2 regions of the Leptospira brenneri genome follow, and region 1 is predicted to be linked to the other one. Evidence: riboswitches for the same ligand, from Rfam matches in the RefSeq annotation. Region 1 holds a riboswitch; the other holds the start of a gene.
What was found. A riboswitch is a leader RNA that binds a small molecule or an ion and turns the genes downstream of it on or off. The one in region 1 is predicted to bind cobalamin.
Positions count from the first base shown of each region.

Region 2: linked by a shared signal. The riboswitch ahead of CH361_RS02770 (hypothetical protein) and the one ahead of CH361_RS17770 (hypothetical protein) in region 1 are both predicted to bind cobalamin.

Region 1 is NZ_NPDQ01000010.1:62,624-70,277, forward strand. It holds gene secA (preprotein translocase subunit SecA) at 1-1,689, shown strand, start outside; gene CH361_RS17765 (LIC_13355 family lipoprotein) at 1,874-2,731, opposite strand; gene CH361_RS17770 (hypothetical protein) at 2,784-3,365, opposite strand; cobalamin riboswitch at 3,572-3,724, opposite strand; gene CH361_RS17775 (cytochrome-c peroxidase) at 3,729-4,796, opposite strand; gene CH361_RS17780 (methyl-accepting chemotaxis protein) at 4,917-6,953, opposite strand; gene CH361_RS17785 (methyl-accepting chemotaxis protein) at 7,085-7,654, opposite strand, start outside.
Region 2 is NZ_NPDQ01000001.1:554,809-562,462, reverse strand. It holds gene CH361_RS02790 (sodium-dependent bicarbonate transport family permease) at 1-511, shown strand, start outside; gene CH361_RS02785 (alginate export family protein) at 547-2,391, shown strand; gene CH361_RS02780 (TetR/AcrR family transcriptional regulator) at 2,452-3,069, shown strand; gene CH361_RS02775 (lysophospholipid acyltransferase family protein) at 3,071-3,832, opposite strand; cobalamin riboswitch at 3,975-4,107, shown strand; gene CH361_RS02770 (hypothetical protein) at 4,294-4,920, shown strand; gene CH361_RS02765 (LIC_13355 family lipoprotein) at 4,949-5,812, shown strand; gene CH361_RS02760 (class I SAM-dependent methyltransferase) at 5,951-6,730, shown strand; gene CH361_RS02755 (slr1658 superfamily regulator) at 6,743-7,300, shown strand; gene CH361_RS02750 (slr1659 superfamily regulator) at 7,314-7,654, shown strand, end outside.

The DNA of each region.
Region 1 (7,654 bases):
ATTACTTTCCAAAACTATTTCCGTATTTATAAAAAGTTAGCTGGTATGACTGGAACTGCGGATACAGAAGCAGAAGAGTTCAAAAAAATCTATAATCTGGATGTAATTGTAATTCCTTCCAACTTAAAAATCCAACGCCAAGATATGGCGGATCGTGTTTATAAAACGGAACGCGAGAAGTTCGATGCAGTTGTTAAAGACATCCAGGAAAAAGTTGCTAGAAAACAGCCGGTGCTTGTGGGAACAATCTCTATTGAAAAATCAGAAGTTCTCTCTAAACTTTTAATCTCTCATGGAATTGCACATAATGTATTGAATGCAAAACAACATGAAAGGGAATCCGAAATCGTAGCCAATGCTGGTCGTCCGGGAGCCATTACCATTGCTACAAATATGGCCGGTCGTGGAACGGATATTGTTCTTGGTGGTGCGCCCAAATACAAAGAAGATTTGGAAAAGTTGGATGAACTTTCTGATTCTTTGGGAATCAAGGCAAAAGCAGAATTAGAAGTGATTTATAGTTTTCGCGAACATTTAATCAAACAGAAGTTTGATGATGCAGAATCAAAAATTTCCGAAATTAAAAATGAAAACATCAAAAAAGAATGTAATAAGATTTTAGCAGAAGCAAAGAAATGGAAAGTTGATCATGACTTTGTGATTGGTGCTGGCGGTTTACATATCATTGGTTCGGAAAGACATGAATCCCGTAGGATTGATAACCAGCTTCGAGGACGGTCTGGCCGACAAGGGGATCCAGGTTCTTCCAGATTTTATCTGTCCTTACAAGACGATTTGATGAGGATCTTTGGGTCAGATCGGATTGCTCGCATTATGGATACACTCAAGATGCCGGAAGGCCAAGAGTTAGAACATAATATGGTATCAAATGCCATTGCACGTGCGCAAAAACGTGTAGAAGGTCACAACTTTGATATCAGGAAACATTTGTTAGAGTATGATGATGTGATGAATCGCCAAAGAATTTATATCTACGGAATTCGGAATGAACTTTTAGACAAAGGTAATATGTCGCGAACGATCGCAGACTTCTTTGATGAAGTTGTTGAAAACCAAGTCATTGTTTACTGTGAAGGAAATAACGTAGATGCTTGGGAGACAGATTCGCTAAATGAATGGTTACAAAGTTTAGGAATTTCTGAATCGATTGAGTCAAAGCAGTTTAAAAAAGAATCCAATCCACAACTCAAAGTATTTGAAATCGTTTCTAAATTGGTGAAAGATCTTTATGAATTTAAAGTTTCATCGATAGGAGAAGACGTTTGGAGATCCATAGAAAGAAATGTGTTTTTGGATATTCTTGATCACAGATGGAAAGAACATCTTTATGCAATGGACCATTTGAAAGAAGGGATTTGGACCGTAGGTTATGGTGAAAAGAATCCTTTAATCGAGTATAAATTACAAGGTTTTAAGATGTTTGATCAATTGGTTGAAAATCTTAAAAACGAAGTGGTCTCCTTTCTTTTGAAGATTGAAGTTACTGAATCAGATCGAAACCAAGATGATTCTTCACCGAAAGAATACAAAAAAATTGGCGAAGAACAGAGAGCAGAAGTGGACATGTTTGGGAATGAAATGAAGTCAAACAAATCTAAACCACAAGTATCTTCCACAACTAGCTCAGGCGGAGGATCCGAAAGAAGATCCAGTCGTAGAAAGAAGTAATCGAATCATTATTTCTTTTTAGAAAAGATAATCCAGCTCTTATTTAAGTGAAACATCACTTTGGATGAGAGTTGGATTTTTTTATTTTATTTAGATCTTAATTTAATTCCAAATTGGAGAAAAGCCAGTTTCATTTTTATAGTTAGCTGCCTGTTACCTTTTCTCTTGATTGAGAACTCTTCAATCATTCAACTGACTTAGCAACCACTCCATCTATATCCGAGCCATTGTTATAGGAATGGGGATAGACATATCCAGCGCTTGTGTTTGGATTTGTGACTGCTGATGCAGAAGTCATTTTAATAAACTTAAATCCGTTAGTTTGAATGTTCGTACGGGCGGCCGCATCACAATTGGCACCTGGTCCACCAACGATTAAATCCTCCAGATTGAACCCATCCCCCCCACCAACTAAAAATCCACTTCCTGTAGATGTAAATAATTCATCTAAGGTCAATGGTTTGGTAGCCATATTGTAGAGAACGGGTCTTAGGCCAGCAAATCCCGGCCAGGAAGAAATTTTGTTACTATCAGCAACACTTGGATTGAATCCAGAAAGATCAAATCCACAGTAGTTTGTCCCATCAAAAGATACATGCACTACCATTGGATCAAACGCATATCGATCGTTAGTTTCTGAAACACGGAATGGATTTTCGTAAATGACAAAGTCGATCCCCGTTACATTCTTTACTGTTTTTCCTGCCCACGATAAAATGATGGTTGCACCTGCTCCTGTTAAGTTTAAAGCATAAACATCCAAGGATCCAGAAAATTCTCCACCACCACAAATACCGTTGATTGCTTTGGATGAGTCGCTGAATCCACTGACGTTAGAACTAGCAGATACAACTGTGTTAGCGATAGGAATATTTGTTGGAAGGGATGTTGGTGGGCATGGACCTACAGAAGAAGAATTTGCAAGTGGAAGTGCTAATAGTGATAATATGGCGTCGTTATTTTTGCCCTTTTCTGAGCATTGCAAAAAAGTGAATGTGATTAAGAACAAAGATAAAATTGTTTTTGTATGAAGCTGTCCCACAAATTGTCTCCTACTTGCCTTTATCCAAGTGAATAAAGGCAAAATTTTTGTATTAAAAAGTTTTAGTTAAGAAATTAAATGCAAATGATCCGTTGCAACCTGCGGCTTTTGGATTTGTAGTGTAAACAGTTCCAGAAGCTTTTCTTGATGCTAGATCTGTCTTAGTTTCAGCTAATGTTGGTTTGCCGTTAAATACATCGCAAATTAAGATTTCATTATCAGCAGTTATGGTCCAAATTAAGGCTGAGATATTTGCATTGTTTTTTGGTTTGTAATAAAGTACTCGTTCGGAGTTACTAAATTCTACGATTTCTGCATTGACTCGATACGTTGATGTACCTGAACCATTGACATAGTCAACATACAAGTATCCTGTTGTAGTTCCAAAATTGGATTGGATAGAAACAGTGTTAGAACCCGGAGTGGTACATGTTCCTGCAGAACAGCTACCTTGGAAGTATGTTCCTCTAATTTCAATTTGACCTGCTTCTTTTGCAGAAGCCTCTGCTGTTTTTAATAATCCCAATACTAAATTATTGTCAGCTTCCGATTTGTCTACTTTGCCATTATCCGCACATGCTGTGATACAAAGCACAGATAACATCACGAGTGTTAGTTTGATTGTAGTTTTCATTTAGATTCTCCTAAATCTTGATTTGAATTTAGGGGAACACGGACAGGAAATAGGTTTATCCTCGTCAGAAGACGAAAAATCTTAACATCTATAGATAGATAGGTAAGTAGTGTTTTTTCCATACGGGTGCCCCGAGTTTACCTTCGGGGCCCCTTTACAAAACCTGTTGTTGAAACAGAAATATGTAAGTGTGCAAAGTTCCCAATCCACGAGAAAAAATTGCGGGGAAGATCTGGCTTATCACCTAATATAGATTAAACTACACTTGGTGCATCACAGTTGCGGGTCAGCACAGGACTTTCACCTGTTTCCTCCCTAAAGGTAATGTCACAGTCCCAACCTCAATATTTTTTGTCAATGAAATTAGTTTGTCTTTGTTTTGTCTGATAAGGTTCTTAAAAAGGTAACAAGCAAATCAATTTCTGAATCATTAATGTTGCGGTTCAGTTTGTAATGATTCATACGTCGTACTGCCTCTTTAATTGTGGGAACACTTCCATCGTGAAAGTAGGGTGCGGTTAGTGCAACGTTACGTAAAGGGGGAACTTTAAAGAAAAATTTATCTTCTTGATTTCCAGTAAATTCAGATCTTCCAAAATCATTTGGATTGTAAGAGTAAACTGAATCTAATTTTTCAAACTTAGAACCTCCCAAAAGATTTTGACTGTGACAATTTGTACAACCCACTTCCAAAAATATTTTTAATCCATCTAATTCCTCAGTTCTAAGTGCAAACACATTAGATTCTAAAAAATCATCGAATCGTGATTTTGAAACAAGAGATCTTTGGAAAGCAACGAGAGCTAGTCGAATAGAATGTAAACTGGGATTCGGTGAGTCAGGAAAAGCATCTGCAAAAAATGAAGTATAACTAGAATCATTTTGTATTCTTATTAATAGTTCAGTTTCAGATGGCAAAGACATTTCAAGCGGATTGACAAATGGATCAATTGCTTGTTCGTATAATGTATTTCTTCTTCCATCCCAAAAGATAATCGGTAAAAATCCAACGTTCAGAATGGAGGGAGTGTTTCTTTTGCCTAGTTGGCCGAATGTGCCTCGCGATGCAGATTGGCGGTCCATACCGGCAGCCGTTCCATCAATTGGATGGCAAGTAAGGCAGGATTGTACATGATTGGAGGAGAGTTTATTATCTCTGAATATTTTATTTCCTAGGTTAATGAGGGCAATGGTATCTGATTCTGAACCTGGTATAGAACTTGGCAAAGTTCCGATTGTGTTTTTTGCATTTGTTTGTAATTCCGATGCGTAAGAAAAGTTTGAAAAAAAATAGAAAGTAATTAAGTTTTCTTGTCTGTCATTTTTTGTTGGGTTTTTTGATGTACAGCTAACTGTAAATAGGTGAATTATGAGGAGAATTACTATTTTAGAGTATAATTTAGAGAAAAAATAGGAAAGAGGGGAGAACATAGAAACCAAACAGAAAATGGATGTTTAATCCATCAATTCAATTTTTGGATTTGTTTTTGTAAGTTTTGAAAATTTTATTTAACTTTATACCAAGTTTTTTTCATGATCATAGAAATTTGGTTAATGAGTGTGAAAAGAATTGGTAACCATTGCGATGGCTCCGGCGATCTCTCCAATTTTTTGGCTCACTTGGTTTAAATCTTCTGAATTATTCGCAAGTTCCTGAGCATTTCCAGAAAGAGTATTGATTGTATTTACCATATCCTCCGAAGCTTTTTTTTGCTCTCTACTAGAAAACTCAATGGTTTCTGCCATTTCTTGTAATCCGTTTAACTCTGTTGTCACATTGAGTAAACTGCTTGTTTGTGATGTCATTTCTTCTTTTAGTTCATCAACACTCACTTGCATTCTTTTTGATTGTTCTACAATTTCGCTCAGTGCATTCACTGTTTCATGGACATGGTTTGCCCCGATGTTTACTACTGAATTACTTCTATCAATTAATCTTTTAATGTTTTTGACTGAGCTTTGAGTCCTATCAGCCAATTTAGATATTTCTTCTGCTACTACGGCAAAACCCATACCTGCATCTCCCGCCCGTGCCGCTTCAATACTAGCATTTAGTGAGAGTAAGTTGGTTCTTTCTGAAATTTCAGTAATCAAATCAACGATACCTGTGATCTCTTTCGTAACGGAATGAATTTCGGACATTGCTTGGTCTGTGTTCTGTACAGAGAGGTTGCCTAGATTTGCTAAGTTTGTAGAAGTAACCGATTGGTCTGTTAGTTGTGAAAGTGCTTTTTCGATATTCGTAATCGACCCTTCGATCTTTTTCATTTCTTCAGTAATCTTAATGATATTTTTTGTTTCATTGGTAATGAATTGAAACATAATTTCGAAGGATGTTGTTAGTTCTTCTAAGGAAGCTGCCGATTCTTCGGAGATAGAAGCTAAAGAAGAAGCATGATCCGAAACCGAGATAGCATCTTCTTTTAATTTATAAGATGCTTTTTCTGAATCACTCACTGAAATTTTCAGTTGGTTCATAATGTCATTCAGATTGTTCAAAAAAATATTAATAGAGTTGGTAATCTTTCCAATTTCATTGGAGCCAAAGTTGGGTAAAGTTTTTGTGAGGTCAGCTTCGCCACTCGATAATTCGTTTACCTTAGTAAGAACTGTAATTAAAGGGCTGTTGATACTTCGAAAAATAAAAACAACAAAAATCGTCGAAATCAATAAAGAGATAAAAACCAAACCTATGTTTATATTTCTTTGAAAAGATAACAACTGAATTCTGTCGTTGACAAGTTTTTCCAAAATAGATATTGAACCGTCCTGAATTTTCCCGACAGTTTTGGTTCCTTTTTCTAGAATTAGAAATAATTCTTCAGAAGTTTTCGGTTTTGTGTTGGATTGGATAAATGTCTTCTTTAGTTCGAGTAAAAAACTATCACATGAATTTTTTGACTCTAAAGAAATTGTTTTTAATTCTTCCACATATGGAGATTTGTCTTCGATTGATTTCTTAAAGGATTTTTGAATTTCTTTACATGTAGATTCGATGAAATTTATGGATATAAGTGCTTTAGTATAACTTACACTTGAAAACTGGTTTTTGTTTGGATTTTGGTATTCATCCCGAACGATTTCGTTTATCACTCCAATATTTTTCAGAATTTCAGGAACTCTAAAAAAGGTAATTTCCATTTGGTAGTATGAATTAACTTCTGGGTCTAGAATGAGGTTAGAAAAGTCTCCTACTTTTAATGCTAATTCTTGCGTATCATTTAAAAAATTACGTGTTGTTGTTTGGTCAAACCTTCCATACTGATTATATTGCCCCCAAGTGATTAATTCTTTTGTATCCGCTGACAAAAGTTCGGTACCATTTATTTCTGCTTTTGTCTTTTCTAAAAGTGGCAGTAGTTCGCTTGTATTTTCTTCTCCGATTTTGAATCGTTTTAAACCTTCTCGATAGGCTGAATAAATTGGTTTGATCGCAATGATTCCCAAATATTCTTTTTTGGCAAAATCTATGGTTCCATTCAATGAACGTACCAAAATAAGCAGAATGATTAAAAGTGATGCAATCAGCGGTGCGGGTAGAAGTAAAAGTCTGGTTTGTATAGAAAATTTAGAAAGTAATTTTGACATAGAGTTTTGTGCTGCTTAATGGTGAGCGAAAATCCTCCTACCTTACTAACGATTAGTAAGGTTTAATAAATCGATCAATCATTTATTTTTGAATGTTTAACTTTGTAAAAATTTATTCATAAAGCATTTTGTTAGTTGGTTCTAAATGAATCAGCAATGTTTGAAATAGAAATTGCAACTTCGCTAATAGTAACACTCACTCGATTTAAATCTTCGGAACTTTGTGCCAGCTCTTGTGCATTACCAGAAAGTGTATTCACGCTTACTACCATATCTTCTGATGTGCGTTTTTGTTCTTGGCAAGATGATTCAATAGATTCTGCTAAGGTTTTTAATTCTTTTACTTCATGGGACACATTAGCCAAACTAATTGATTGGGAAGACATTTCATTTTTTACTTTTCCAACTCCTATTTGTATTCTATTCGATTGTCCAACAATTTTACTAAGGGAACTTACCGTTTCATTTACATGACTAACTCCGTTGTTAACAGCGAGGTTACTTTTTTCAATTAAGGATTTTATGTTTTTAACTGAAATTTGTGTTTTATCGGCGAGTTTTGATATCTCTTCAGCTACAACAGCAAAACCTCTACCGGCATCCCCTGCACGAGCAGCTTCAATGCTGGCATTTAATGCAAGTAAATTAGTTTGTTCTGAAATATCTGTGATTAAATCAACAATACCTGTGATTTCACTAGT
Region 2 (7,654 bases), on a different contig from region 1:
TCTAAATGAAAAAATCCAATGGAAACAATTACTCCATGAAGCTTTCTTTAGTTCTTCCGTATACATTCTGATTGGAGCATTGATTGTTGGTTATTTATCTGGTGAGTCCGGATGGAATACAACCAAACCATTCACTGAGGATATTTTTAAAGGACTACTCACCTTCTTCTTACTAGACAAAGGAATTGATGCCGCAAGACAAATGCGTGAGTTAAAAAAAGTAGGTTTTTTTCTGATCGGATCGGCACTGATTATCATGTTGATTAACGTGGTCATTGCAATCTTACTTACAAAGATCATCCAAATGCCAATTGGTGATGCTCTGATGTTTGTGGTTTTATGTGCCTCTGCATCCTATATTGCAGTGCCTGCAGCTATGAAAGAATCCATCCCGGAAGCAAACCCAAGCATTTATTTAACGGTTGCTTTATCGATTGTGTTCCCTATTAATATCATCGTCGGAATCCCTTTATACTTTTATATTCTCAAAGTGATCACGGGAACTACTTAAGTTAAAAGAACATTTATCAGAAAAGGAGATACATCATGTATATTTCAAGAGGTTATTTCTATTTTCTATTGTTAGCGGTAATGACACCGCTAACAATAACATGGGCGGCTCCAACAGAAACAGAGAACCCTCCTGTTACTACCGCTACACAAGAATCAAAGCCCTATGCCTCACCAATGAAAGAAAAGGGCCTTGATCCTGAATTCAACCGCCATATGTTTGTGGAACCAGAATTATCTAAACATTCCGCAAACTCTGGACAATTTTGGTTAAACGATGTATTACGTTTTGGTTTGTATTTACGACCCAGACAAGAATCCAGATACAATATGGATTTTAATGCATCTGACAAAGGTTATATTGACAGAACACTACAAACATCTTCTATCTATTTTATCTTTGATCCCAGTCCTTACGTCCAAGCAAAAGTAACACTCCAAGATGCTCGTGTTTGGGGGGGAGAATCACCGGCTTCTTCAGGTGATATCCGTGCCAATTTTTTTAGTAATACAGCAGATATTTACTCCAAGAACCAAACAAATGCTGTTTCCCAAAACCAAACGGGAGTGCGAGAAGCTTTTTTAACCCTAAACCAACTTCCCTTACATTCCAAATTACAAGTGGGACGACAAATCTGGGCTTATGGCGACCAACGAATGATAGGTGGTGGAAACTGGACGATCAATGGTCTTTCCTTTGATGGTGCAAGGCTTATGTTCAACTACGATAATTTCAAAATCCATTTTTTAATGGCAAGGCCGTATTGGACACAGAGTGGAACCAATGGTGTCGTTTCTTCCAATGATCCCAAACTGAACTCAAACGCCAATGGAACAGACACAACTCTCTTAGGAACTTACAACAGTTTTACAATTCCTGATTGGGTGACTTTAGATCTTTATAGTTTGGGAGTGGTTCGTAAATGGAAAAAAAATCCTGTGAACCCCGTTACCGGTCTTCCCGAAGCTTCTAGTGACGACCCAATGGCGATGAACAGAAGTAAACAAAACCAGAACTTACTCACAACTGGATTTCGTCTCACGAACAGAACCAAAGCAAACTTTTTGCCGGAAGGAAAGTCCTGGGATTTTACTTGGGAATCCGCCTTCCAAACAGGAACTACGGGAAGAAGAATTCAAGATCCTTATTTGAAAGAATATCTTCCGAACGAATGGGACAACTCTAGAACGGAAAGAGAAAAGTATACAGGTCAAATGCATGTCTTTCAAACGGGATATACTTTCTTCAAAAAACTACGTTTAGGTGGTCAGGTATTGTATGCGTCTGGAGACAAAAACAGAGCAGATGCTTCCGTCTCTACATTCCAAACACTAGCAAATCCTAGATTTGGAGTGATTCCGTATTTTAATAGTGTAGCCGGAATTTCTGAAAACATCAATGCACAAAACCTTTATTCTAAATCCGTAAGTGTCAGTTACAAAACAGATTCCTATGGTGAATTTCAAGTGACCTACTTTCAAAATGACAAAGCAGAAAAACAAGATGCTTGGTATGCCATCAGTGGGGCTGCCAATTCGACAAGTTCACTTGGGGAAAAAAATCCATACCCAGTCGCAGCGGACAAAGGTAGTACAGAGAATTATTCTAATAATTCATATTCATCACCTTATGCTCTGGGGAAACGAATTTATACCGAAGTGGATGTAACTTGGCACGGACAAATTAATGATTTTGTTTCTTTATGGATGGGGTTCGGGTATTTGAGTGCGGGGGATTCTGTTCGTAATTATCGAAATAGCAAAATCCAATACAATTCCACAACACAATCCTTTGAATGGAACCAAAACTACTTACAAGGTAAAAACCAACTGGCAAAGGATGCTTATATGGCCTATGCCCAAATCAACGCTGCTTTTTAAGAAAAACGTTCGATTTTTATATGGATTTGAATACCATGGAGGTCAAATTGATTCAAATCCATGTTGGAAGCTTCAAACAAACAAAGACGGATTCGCAATAGCCTTTCTCGTGAGGAAATTAAAAACGTATCTCTCCTCATTTTAAAGGAAGAAGGACTGGAAGGTCTTTCTATGCGAAAGATTGCCAACCGTCTGGGTTGCAGTGTTGCCAGTCCTTATTCCTATTATGAAAGCCAAATTGATTTAGTCCAAGACCTAATCAAATCAGGGGAAGACGAACTTCTTTCCATGTTAAAAAAAGCAATCACTGAAGTAGACTCAAGTTCTGCCTTCGAAAAATTGGCAGCCATTGCCCGTTCTTATTTTAATTTCGCAAGTAACAATCGAGAATTACACAAAGTGATGTTTGTGACAGATTACGGTGGAGTCCATAGAAAGGCCTTCCCACAACTTCCCAAAAGTTATCGTTTCTTTTTGGAAACAGTTCGAATCGGATTTGAGTCTGGAGAAATTCCCTATCCTAAAAATGAATACCCTGCCATCGCAAGGATGATGTGGAGTTGGATGTATGGGGTGATTGTTTTGGATATGACAGGAATGCTTCGTAAAAGAAAAGGTTCAGGAAACCCCATCGAAGAAGGGATTTCCTATTTTCAAAAACTGCTTAGCAAAAAATAACTTAACCTACGCTAGGCGAAACTTCTAAACTATCTTCTTCATCACTCAAAATCACTTCCCCTTTTTTAGGAATCAACACAGATGTTCCTTTGTCTTTCATTCGGATGAGTTCGCTTCGTATGTAACTAACAGTTTCCGCAGCATCTTTCACTTCTCTGATGGGATTTCCCACTGACAAACGAATGGGCTTATTTAAATTATAAGCATCTAAAAACATAGGGATGATGGGTAGGCCATAACGTTTACTCAGTACTGCCATACCAGGATGGAGTTTTCGAGATTTTCTAAACCCTCGAAACCAAGTACCTTCCGGAAAAATGCCGATACCCAAACTTCCTTTAGCGATCCGTTGTTTCATCTCTTTCATTGTGCGTGGGTCCGATTCGTTACGATTCACAGGGATTAGGTCGATTGATGTAACAATCCCTTTGATGAGTTGTTCTATTCTTTGTTTTTTTGCTTTCTGAAAACTATCTTTTGGTTTTTTCCCGGAATCAATACTGGCAAGAGCCGTTGTATAAATTCCATATCGTTTCAAAACACCGCGAATCACAAAGGCGTCATAAGGAAGAGTAATGAGTCGTAAAAATTTATTCCTAGGTTTGATATGGTTGGCAATTAGAATCACCGATTTACCACTATACTCTCGCAAAATGTGTTCATTTTCCAATGTCACTTTTTTTCTTCCATAAATTTGGCGCATAGGTTTTACAAATGCCCACATAAAAATAAAACCAATCAACCGACCTAAAACATAAAACATATAATCCCTCTACTTCGTTAGAACAAGTTGATCTCAGTTGGTTGCAAAATTCACTGAGTAAATTTGCCTTTCAGTTTAGAATCTTAAAAAAAAATCAATTTGTAATGATTTTCCGCAAATACAAAGCGGTTCTTTACATTTGACAAAAAAGCTGGTTACAGGGACTTTGAAGTTATCCTTCAGGGAGGAAACAGGTGAAATTCCTGTGCTGACCCGCAACTGTAATCCAAACCTAAGTTTGGTGAGCCAGATCTTCCCCGTAAAGTTGACCTCGTGGTAAAGGAACTTTACACACTGATTCCGAATGCCTTCCATTCGGATAAGGGGCCCCGAAGGCATCGGGGCACCCGAAACAATCACAAACAAAAATTGTATTTTAGGCAATCTCACAAAAGAACCTAACTGCAGTTTGTTTATTTTTGAATCGGAGTTCCCTGAATTTTACCATTGAGGAGACTTCTATGAAAAGAACACTTACAACGATTACCCTTTCTGTAATTCTAGTCGCACTGTTTGCTTGCAATACAGAGAAACAAGTTTCAGAAACTGATGCAAATTACAAACTACTTGCTGGTCTACTTGCAGGAAGTACACTCTCTACTTCCTTTTTATTGGAATACAATGGACAGTGGAACGCAGGTTATACTTACGATTCTAATGGGCAAATGACAGGAACTCCGAACGGAAGACTCATCATCGCAACTAATCCAGATGGCTCAGGAAGTATCATTTCCGGATATAATTCCAATGCAAACTATTTTGGTGGTGGTGATACCACTTATCGAATTCTTTCTTTTGACAAAGCTACCAGAAGGCTCTACTACCAAAATACTCCTGGGGGAAATAACTTCGCACATTCTACTTTTGGAAGAATTGATTACACAGCAGTAACTACTTCTGGTTGTGAACTTGGAGCCGGAAGATGTTTTTATTTTTGTGAAGCCGTTTCCGGAAAGGCTACACTCGCAGAAGTACAAGCAAGTACAGTGACAAGCAACCCAACAAATTACGCGACCAACGGTTGTGGTGGCTACACATTTAGTAGAGCACTTTCAAGAACAGAAAACTCAACTTGGACTGGACTTTAAAAAATAGGTTCTGAACTTAGGAGATGTGATGCAAAAATTTTCGAAAACAAACGAATTATGTCATTTGTTTTTGGTCTTATTTGTATCCTTCTCTTTTTGCAAAAAATCTCCTTCGAGCTCAGGGGAAGAAAACCTCTTGGCCTTGCTTCCATTACTTAGCGCAGCAGCAAATGCTAGTGTTTGTCCGAAGTCGACAATTCCAACAGATATCTACCTTGCCACAACGGTGGTGAGTGCAAGTTCCAGTATCTCTGGTTTTTCGGATCCTAAAAAAGCAGTCAATGGAGTTTGCGGAGCTGGAGAACTTGTAGGTTCGCTGGATGTTTACGCCTTAGACATTACTGGGGCTGGTGCAACGATTGTTCTCAGTTGGGGAGGACGGACAGTTAAAAATGTTTCGGACAGTATCGACTTCATTGTTTATGATAATAGTTTTCGGATCTCTGATGATTCCAACACCTATGCGATGGACCCTTCTGTAATTCAAGTTTCTATTGATGGAACTAATTTTTGCGGATTTAACCCCAGTTACTCGGGTGGTAATGTCAATTTGATGGATAGTTGGACTAAATTTGCCGGACTCCGGCCTGTCCACTACAATATGACCACAAAACCCTTCATCAACGAGGATCTTTTCATTAATACTGGCGGTTCTTTTTTGTTAGGTGGGGGAGATGGGTTTGATTTGGATGATTTAGACCCCGCAGACCCGAATGATATCGGTTGTGATCCAACACTTGCCAACAATATCAAAACAAATGGGTTCAAATTTCTAAAAATTACCTCTGCAAGTGATGTAACGAACCCCAACACTAGTGCCAAATTTCCTTGGCCCCCAGGAAGTTATAATGGAAGTGATATTGATGGAGTGGTAGCACGCGAAATCCAGTGACAATTTGTCCATTATGTCAGATCTGTACCCTCTTCGAGGTTCTACTAAAAAAAAGCTAAAAAAGCGACCTGTATTTCAGTTGACCAATCCTTAAAAAAGGTTTCTTTTTTTAAAACTACTCCTTAGCGCGTATCCACTTTGAGCGAAAACCTATACACACAAAAAATATCCATCCAGGATGAGATGCCGAGATTGTCTGCCCAAGCCAATCTTTTGAAACTCCTTCTAGATCCTTTTTTGGATTCCATATCCTTTGACAAGGAATCAGGAATGGCATTGGATGCTGGTGCTGGACCTGGTGTGCTCACTAGTTTTCTCATGAAAAAAAATCCCAATCTCCGTTGGTCCGCTTGTGACATCTCGGAAGAAATGGTGCAGTACTGCAAATTAGCTCATCCAAAAGTAGATTGGAAAATCTCCGATGTCCGATCGCTTGATTACCCAGACAACTATTTTGATTTTATCTTCAATTCTATGGTTCTCATTCATATCAAAGAACCAGAAAAGGCTTTAAAAGAATTCTATCGGGTGTTAAAACCAGGTGGAAAAATTCTCATCCATTGCCCCAACGATAAATCTTTCACTGGCCCACAAGTGCTTTTGGATATGGTGGCCAAACATGCAACCATCCACCCTGCAGACCGGTATGTGATGGAAAAAGTTCCAGGGATTATGGAGAGTTTGGGATTTCAATCAAAAGCAAGGACAGATTTTGTTGCTTCCAACGACGGAAATGATGACAAACCTGTTGTGGAATATCCAAAAATTCATTTGGGGATGATGACCGGTTGGTCTATGATGTCTTTTATGGGCCATCCGGACGGAATGCAAGAATTGTATTCAAAACTCCAGTCCGAGTATATGTCCAATCGTGTGAAATTCTCGATCAATTTAGAAACGCATTTGTATCAAAAATAAACGGAGGCAAAATTGAATCAAAAGACACCCATCATCATCGGGGAATACCACATCATTCCAGAAAATTTGCCTGCTGACGGCCAACTTCGATTGATCTTCCAACCAATCGATATGACTACTTATTGGAGGCGGTGTGGACTCACTGCAAACTTTGTTGCCGGATTTTATTCGTATTGTTACGAAGCCAGTGAAACGAAGGCCAACTCTCTCTCTACCATCATTAATGAACTTTTGGAGAATGCTTCTAAATTCTCAAAAGCCAGAGAAGGTAGAATCAATGTAGAATTGAAACAATATGGAAATCTTTTAAGGATTGATGTTTTAAATGTGGCGTCAAAAACCTTACGAGATAGTTTTGAGCTTTTTGTAAATAAACTCTTGTCGGAGAACGTGGAGGAGATGTATTTTTCTACACTCGAAACCAAAGAAGATAGCGATACCAAATCCGGTTTAGGTCTACTCATGATGCTTAAAGACTACCCGGTGCGTTTTGGTTATAGTTTCCATGAGATCGATGCCGATACTCATGAAATCACGGTAAGAGCAATTATCAACGTAGAAGAGATATAATAGGCGAAGCTTCATGGAAATCAAAGATTTAGATTATAATATTCAATACGACGAAGCCACTAAGACTGTCAAATTCACAGGTTCCATCCGATTACAGAACTTACCCGCTTATGAACCGATCAAATTATTTTTAAGAGATGTTGCGAAACTTTGTCAAGGTGCTATCTTGACTATGGACTTTAGAGAATTACAATTTGTAAACAGTTCGGGGATCACTACCCTATCTATGTTCATTATTGATTCCAGGAAAAGTGCCGCTTACCAAATCAAAATCCAGGGATCTCTGAATGTTTCTTGGCAGTCAAAATCGCTCTCTAACTTTAAAAAACTTTGGGACCAAGTGGTTTTGGAAAT